One region of the Kitasatospora sp. cg17-2 genome, then DNA from elsewhere that is predicted to be linked to it. Evidence: riboswitches for the same ligand, from Rfam matches in the RefSeq annotation. Region 1 holds a riboswitch; the other holds the start of a gene.

Evidence for each region. Region 1 has a riboswitch for FMN ahead of ACW14Y_RS08395 (riboflavin synthase). Riboswitches for the same ligand answer to the same signal wherever they lie in the genome.
Region 2: another riboswitch for FMN. It lies ahead of ribB (3,4-dihydroxy-2-butanone-4-phosphate synthase); the one in region 1 lies ahead of ACW14Y_RS08395 (riboflavin synthase).

The regions. Positions count from the first base shown of each region.
Region 1 covers NZ_CM132923.1:2,152,255-2,155,646, forward strand. Annotated here, with positions in the region: gene ACW14Y_RS08385 (bifunctional 3,4-dihydroxy-2-butanone-4-phosphate synthase/GTP cyclohydrolase II) at 1-173, opposite strand, end outside; gene ACW14Y_RS08390 (nicotinamide mononucleotide transporter family protein) at 170-814, opposite strand; gene ACW14Y_RS08395 (riboflavin synthase) at 811-1,518, opposite strand; FMN riboswitch at 1,740-1,867, opposite strand; gene ACW14Y_RS08400 (SCO4226 family nickel-binding protein) at 2,125-2,373, shown strand; gene ACW14Y_RS08405 (antibiotic biosynthesis monooxygenase family protein) at 2,433-2,738, opposite strand; gene ACW14Y_RS08410 (MSMEG_1061 family FMN-dependent PPOX-type flavoprotein) at 2,867-3,392, shown strand, end outside.
Region 2 covers NZ_CM132923.1:2,460,691-2,464,082, forward strand. Annotated here, with positions in the region: gene ACW14Y_RS09665 (ATP-grasp domain-containing protein) at 1-470, opposite strand, end outside; gene ACW14Y_RS09670 (phosphopantetheine-binding protein) at 474-716, opposite strand; partial or broken gene ribB (3,4-dihydroxy-2-butanone-4-phosphate synthase) at 956-1,631, opposite strand; FMN riboswitch at 1,780-1,910, opposite strand; gene ACW14Y_RS09680 (DUF402 domain-containing protein) at 2,376-2,951, shown strand; gene ACW14Y_RS09685 (zinc-dependent alcohol dehydrogenase) at 3,156-3,392, shown strand, end outside.

The DNA of each region.
Region 1 (3,392 bases):
ACGATGTCGCCCTCGTTCTCGCGGTCCTCGTCGTCGACGACGATCACGGCGCGGCCGAGCGCGATGTCGGCGACGGCCCGCTCGACCGGGTCGAGGACGAACTCGCCGACCGGGTCCCCGGCCGGGGCCGCGGTGGGGTTCTCTGCCGGACGCGTGGTGGGGTTCTCGGTCATGCGGAGGCTCCCTGGAGGGCGGGGTCGGTCACGGGGTGGGCGGTGCGGCCGCGGAGCCACCAGGCGCGCAGGCCGAGCAGGACCAGGACGAAGTAGACGGAGTAGGCGAAGCCGGAGAAGACCAGGCCGTTGTCGAAGGCGAGCGGCACGCCGACCAGGTCGACGGCGATCCAGGCGAACCAGAACTCGACCCAGCCGCGGGCCTGGGCGACCATCGCGGCCAGCGTGCCGACGAAGATGTAGGCGTCCGGCCAGGCGTCCCAGGACAGTTGCGGGACGGCGGTGAAGAGCGTGCCGACCGCCAGGGTGCCGAGCGCGGTGCCGCCGATCAGCGCGGCGCGCTCGCGGCCGGTGGCGAAGCGCACGGCGACGTCGCCCTCGCCCCGCGCGCCGCGCTGCCACCTGGTCCAGCCCCACACGGCGGCCACGACCACGACGATCTGCTTGCCGACGCCGCCGCTGAGGTGGGCGCTCCAGTAGGCGCCGACCAGGACCAGGCCGGAGAGCAGCTGGACCGGCCAGGTCAGCCGGGACCGCTGCCAGCCGAGGGCGAGCGCGGCGAGGCCGAGCAGGTTGCCGATGATGTCGGAGCGGTAGACGTCCTGGCCGAGCAGGTGGACGGTGCCGTTGAGCCAGTTCACCGTTCCTCCCCCGGAGTGCCGTCCGGTGCGGGCAGGGACGCTGCGGGCAGGGACGGTGCGGGCAGGGGCGGGAGGGTGCGGGCCTCCAGCAGCCGCTCGACGTACTTGGCGAGCACGTCGACCTCCAGGTTGACGCTCTCGCCGACGGCCCTGGTGCCGAGGGTGGTCAGCGCGAGGGTGGCCGGGATGAGGCTGACGGTGAAGCTGTCGCGGGCGGCCTCGACCACGGTGAGGCTGACGCCGTCGACGGTGATCGAGCCCTTCTCGACCAGGTAGCGCGAGACGGAGTCGGGCAGCGAGAACCGCAGCACCTCCCAGCGGAGTTCGCCGGCCGCGTCGCGCTCCCCCGGCTCACGGCTCAACAGCCGCCCGGTGGCGTCGACATGACCCTGCACCAGATGTCCGCCGAGCCGGGCGCCGAGCGCCATGGCGCGCTCCAGGTTGACCCGTCCACCGGGCTTCAACTCGCCGAGGCTGGAACGGTGGAGGGTCTCGGCCATCACATCGGCGCTGAACTCCCCGGTACCGGCCGCGAGTTCCTCGGGGGTGTCGACGACGGTGAGGCAGACGCCGTTGACCGCGATGGAGTCGCCGTGCCGCGCGCCCTCGCAGACCACCGGGCCGCGCAGACGGATTCGCGAGGATTCGCCGATCTCCTCGATCGACACGACCTCGCCGAGCTCTTCGATGATGCCGGTGAACACCCGGGTTCTCCTCGCGCTTGGGGCGCGGACTCCGGGGTGTGGCACGGGAGAAGGACACGGACAGGTGTGGGCGCGGGGGTACGCGGACCGCCGGACGGCAACGGGACCCGTCGCCGGGCTGCCGCCGAACCGGGCGCCGGAACGAGGGGGAACCCCGTCCGTCGCCGCACACCGCCTCCCGAGGTCCACCGGGGGACCACGGGCCCTGCTCACTCGTCCGCCGCGCACGCCTCCCATCCGGACTTTAACCGTCGGTCCAGGAATTTCACCTGGTCAACCGGCCGCTGGCTGCGGACGGGTCGCGGACTGTAACCGCCGGTTCGGATTTTCACCGACCCCGGAGTGCGCTGAACGTCACTGCTGATTCTGCCGTCATTCTGCCATGATCCGCGCGGAGCAAGGGAGAGGTGTCCACTGTGGCCTCTTTCACTCGGTGCCGGGGAATGGACCGCGCGGGTCTCCGGAGGGGGTGCGCCGCCTGTCCGGGGGCGCCTCCGGCGGCGGCCCTGGGCGTCCGGTGGCGGTCCGGGGTGCGTCGGGCGCAGGCTGGTGGTACCGGGGCGGCGGCACGCGCCGTCGCGGGCGACCGCGGGAGGTGCGGGAGCTATGGCCAAGTTCATGGACGTCCACCACGGGATGGCCGGCATCACCGAGGAACAGTTGCGGATGGCGCACCAGGCGGACCTGGCGATCCAGGCCGAGGAGGGCGTGACCTTCGAGCAGGCCTGGGCCGATCCGGAGTCGGGCCACGTCTACTGCCTGTCCGAGGCCCCGTCGAAGGAGGCCGTGCAGCGGATCCACGAGCGCACCGGGCATCCGGCGGCCGAGGTGCACCCCGTGCCGCTGATCGTCTGAGATCGTCCGACCGTTCCGGGGCCGTCCGGCGGAGTCCGGACCGCCCGGGCCGCGGCGGCTCAGGGCGCCGGGACCGGTGTGAAGTGGCTGACCTCCGGCGGGTGGGCCAGGTAGCGCAGTTCGCCCTCCGACCAGACCGGCCGGATCCGCCACATCGGCCCCGCGTAGCCGAGCAGCGCCGCCTCGTCGCGCCAGCGGCTGACCACGAGCACCCGGTGCCCGTCCTCGGTGACGGAGCGCAACAGCTCGCCGCCGAGGCAGCCGTCGGTGCGCCCGAGCTGTGGGAGCACCTTGCTGATCAGTACCTCGCAGAACTCCTCGATGTGCCCGGCCATGACCTGCCCGGCCCAGATTCTGATGATCACGGCGACCACCTGCCCCGAAAGCGTCCTGGCCCCATTATCGACGCGAAAACGCTGGTGGCGAGGGGTTCGGGCGGGATTTCCCGACGGCGGACGGCCGCTCCGGAAGGGGCTCGACTACGTTGATCGGTATGACCAGCACACCGGAGTCCGTTGTTCCGTCAACAGCCGGGCCGGAACGGCCTTCCGGCCTGTTCGAGGCTCTCGCCGCCACCTCCGTGCGTGACGCGGCCGGGCTGCGGGAGGTCTACGAGCAGCCCGGGGACCACGCGCGCCGCAAGCAGGTGGACCGCATCCACGAGGTCGCCCGGCAGTTGATCGCCTGCTCCTCGCTGGTCCTCCTGGCCAGCACGGACGCCGAGGGGCGCTGCGACGTGTCCCCGCGCGGCGGCCCGGCCGGGCTCGTGTCGGTGCTCGACGAGTTCACCCTGGCGATCCCGGACGCGACCGGCAACAAGCGGCTGGACACCCTGCACAACATCGTCGGGACCGGCCGGATCGGGCTGCTGTTCGTCGTGCCGGGCCGGGACACCACCCTGCGGGTCAACGGGCGGGCCTGCGTCTCCACCGATCCCCGGCTGCTGGAGCAGCTGACGGCGGTCGGCAAGCCGCCGCGCAGCGCGATCGTGGTCGCCGTCGAGGAGGTGTTCGCGCACT
Region 2 (3,392 bases), 310 kb from region 1:
ACGGTGTTCCGGCTGCCCTCCCCGCGGACCGGCTTGACCACGGCGGGCAGGCCCACCTCGGCCAGCGCGGCGCGCCAGCCGTCGGCGTCGGTGAGCAGCGCGCTGCGCACACTGTCCACCCCGGCCTCCCGCAGCCGTCGGCGCTGCGCCGCCTTGTCGGTCAACACCCTGACGGTCTCGGGGGTGTTGAACGGCAGGCCGAGCAGTGCGGCGAGCCGGGCGGTGTCGGCGAGCATCCGTTCGCTGAAGGTCAGGATGCCCTCGGCGCCGTGCTCGCGCAGCCGGGCGACGACGGCCTCGTCACCCTCGGCCAGCGTGACGACGCCCGCGCAGTTCTCCTCGAACAGCGGTCCGACCTGCCGGGCGTGCTCGGAGTCGGCCAGCGCGACCAGCACCGGGGCCGTGCGCCCCAGGGCGATCACCTCGCGCGGCGAGGCCGAGCCCCGGTCGTAGACGACGACGACGGCCATCGCTCAGGCGCGATCGAAGAGTCGGGGGTCCTCGACGGCCTCGGCGAGCTGCCGGAGGGTGCTGCGGCGCAGCACGGCCGACCGGGGCATGTCCAGACCGGACTCGATGGCCCGGGTGGAAATCGCGAGGGCCAGCAGGGAATCCCCGCCGAGGTCGAAGAAATCGGCGTCCAGGTCGTCGACCGGTGTACCGAGGACTTCTTCCCAAATGCTTTTGAGTTTTTCGGTGGTACTGATGTCGGACATACCAGGCCTCTCCCCGTCGGCGTGCATCCGTGAATCGATTATTGGAGCAGGATTGCGGAACTGTCAATTCCGGGAAAACAGTGGGTTAACGAGCCGGCACCGGAATTCCTGCGGGCAGGGCGAATCACGGCACCGCCCCGGAAATGGAATTCCGGGCGGAACCGCCCCCCGCCGCGGCCGGTTTCCCGGCCGGATCAGCCGGCGACCGCCGCGACCGGCGTCCGCGTCGCTCCGGCCGACGTGCCGCCCGCGGTGCGCAGGTACTCGACCAGGTCGGCGATGGAGATCAGCGCCAGGCCGTGCCGGCGCGCGAATCCGCGCAGCTCCGGCAGCCGGGCCATGGAGCCGTCGGCCAGCGCGATCTCGCAGATCGCCGCCGCCGGACGCAGCCCGGCCAGTCGGCACAGGTCCACCCCGGCCTCGGTGTGGCCGGGGCGCCGGCGCGCCGCCGTCGACGGCCCGCAGCGGGAAGACGTGGCCCGGGCGCACCAGCTCGGCCGGGCGGGTGCCCGGCTCGGCCAGCAGCCGCAGGGTGAGCGCCCGGTCGGCCGCCGAGATGCCGGTGCTGATGCCGGCCGCGGCGTCGACCGAGACGGTGAAGGCGGTGCGGTGGTGCTCGGTGTTGTCGCGGACCATCTGGTCCAGTTCCAGCCGGTCGAGGTCGGCGCCGGTCATCGGGGCGCAGAGCAGTCCGCGGCATTCGGTCATGGCGAAGGCGACCAGTTCGGTGGTGGCGAGCTCGGCGGCGAAGAGGAGGTCGCCCTCGTTCTCCCGGCTCTCGTCGTCGACGACGACGACCGCCCGGCCGGCCGCGATCTGCGCGACCGCGTACTCGACGGAGTCGAACGGCTGCTCGGTGTCGCCGACCGCGTACGGAGTCGCGTCGGCGGTGGTCGTGCCCGTGGTGTGGCCCATCGGAACTCTCCTCGCGCTCGGGGCGCGGACTTCCGGGGCTGCTGGAGCATGGGCGGGCAGGGACGGCCTTCGACCGCATTCCGGCGGAATCGGCCCGCGACCGACCGGCCGACAGGGAATCCCCCCGGCCGTCGGAAAAACCTGCTCGCCGCGCACTGCCTCCCTTCCGGACTTTAACCGTCGGTCCAGGAATTTCACCTGGTCAACCGACCGCTGGCGGCGGACGGGTCGCGGACTGTGACCGCCGGTTCGGAATTTCACCGACCCCGGAGTGCGCAAACGTCTTGAACAACGCTCGTCAACCTCGCACACTTGCCGCGATCTTGACAAGACGTCGGCCAACGGGTCGAGCCGTGGGCTGCATCACACCGCCGATCGGGGGTTCCCGACCCCGCCGTTCGGCGGGCATTGCCAAGGCTCTCCGGGCGTGCTTAAGATCCGGACCGCCGATGCCTACCCACGAGTAGCGACCCCCGTTCGACCTGCGTCGAACCACTGGGGAAGGGGTCCGAGGGGCGGGCGTTCGGCACCCCGGCGGGGGCCGGGGTTCCGCTGCCCGCGTTCCTGGGGGCGGCATTGCGAAACGGGGGCAAGACGTTCATGCACGATCCTTCGAGGGGTCCGAGGCGCTCCGCCGTGCCCGCCGGCGACGCGACCGGCCGGGGCACCGCCGGGTCCGCGACCGGTCCCGGCACAGCCCTGCCCGCGGCCGGACCCGGCCCGTTACCGCCGGAACCCGCACGGTTGACGCCGGGTCAGGTCGTCCTGCGCCGGGAGATCCTCGACGGACGGGTCTGGCTGAGCTACCCCGTCCGGGTCGTCGTCCACGAACCCGACCTGCTCGCCGTGTACCTGGCCCACGACACCCGACTCTCCTTCGGCGAGGGCGAGTTCAGCTGGGGCCCGCACGGCTGGAGCACCGTCGCCGACCGCTGGCGCAGCCCCGGCGTCCTGCAGCTGCAGCGCCCCGGCGAGGCCCACGCCGTCTGGGCCTTCCGCGACCCCGCGACCGACGAACTCTCCGGCTGGTACGTCAACTTCCAGGACCCCTACCGGATCACCGCCGAGGGCGTCGACACCCTCGACCACGAACTCGACCTCTGGATCCCGGCCGACGGCGGCCCGTACCGCTGGAAGGACGTCGAGGCCTTCGAGGAGCGCGCCCGCACCGGCGGATTCACCCCCGAACAGGCCGCCGCCGTCCGCGCCGAGGCCGCCGGGCTCGCCGCCCGGATCGACCGGGGCGACACCTGGTGGACCGAGCGGTGGACGCACTGGCGGCCCGCCGCGTCGTGGACCGCTCCCCCTCCCCCGGCCTGAGCCGACCCCCCTGCCGTCCGACGGTCCACCCGACCGCCCGGACCCGTCGGGGCACCACCCGTGCCCCGGCAGCGCGACAGCGCGGCGCCACCGCACCGCGGCACCCCGGTGCCGTGGCGGCGCGCGGCGCGGCAGTCCGCACCCGCAGCAGCCCACACCGCTGCACAGCACCGCAGCACCACAGCACCGCGAAAGGAACGACCGATGCGCATAGCCCTGGTGACCTCCCCCGGCTCCGTCGAGATCCGCGAGACCCCGCGCCCCGAGATCGGCGAGGACGACGTGCTCGTCCGGATCGCCGCCTGCGGCCTGTGCACCATGGAGGCCAAGCTCTACACCGGCGCCATGCCCGTCTACCCCGTGGCCGCCGGCCACGAGGTCTCCGGCCGTGTCGAGCAGGTCGGCGCGCGCGCCGCCGCGCTGGAGGACGCCCCCGCCGTC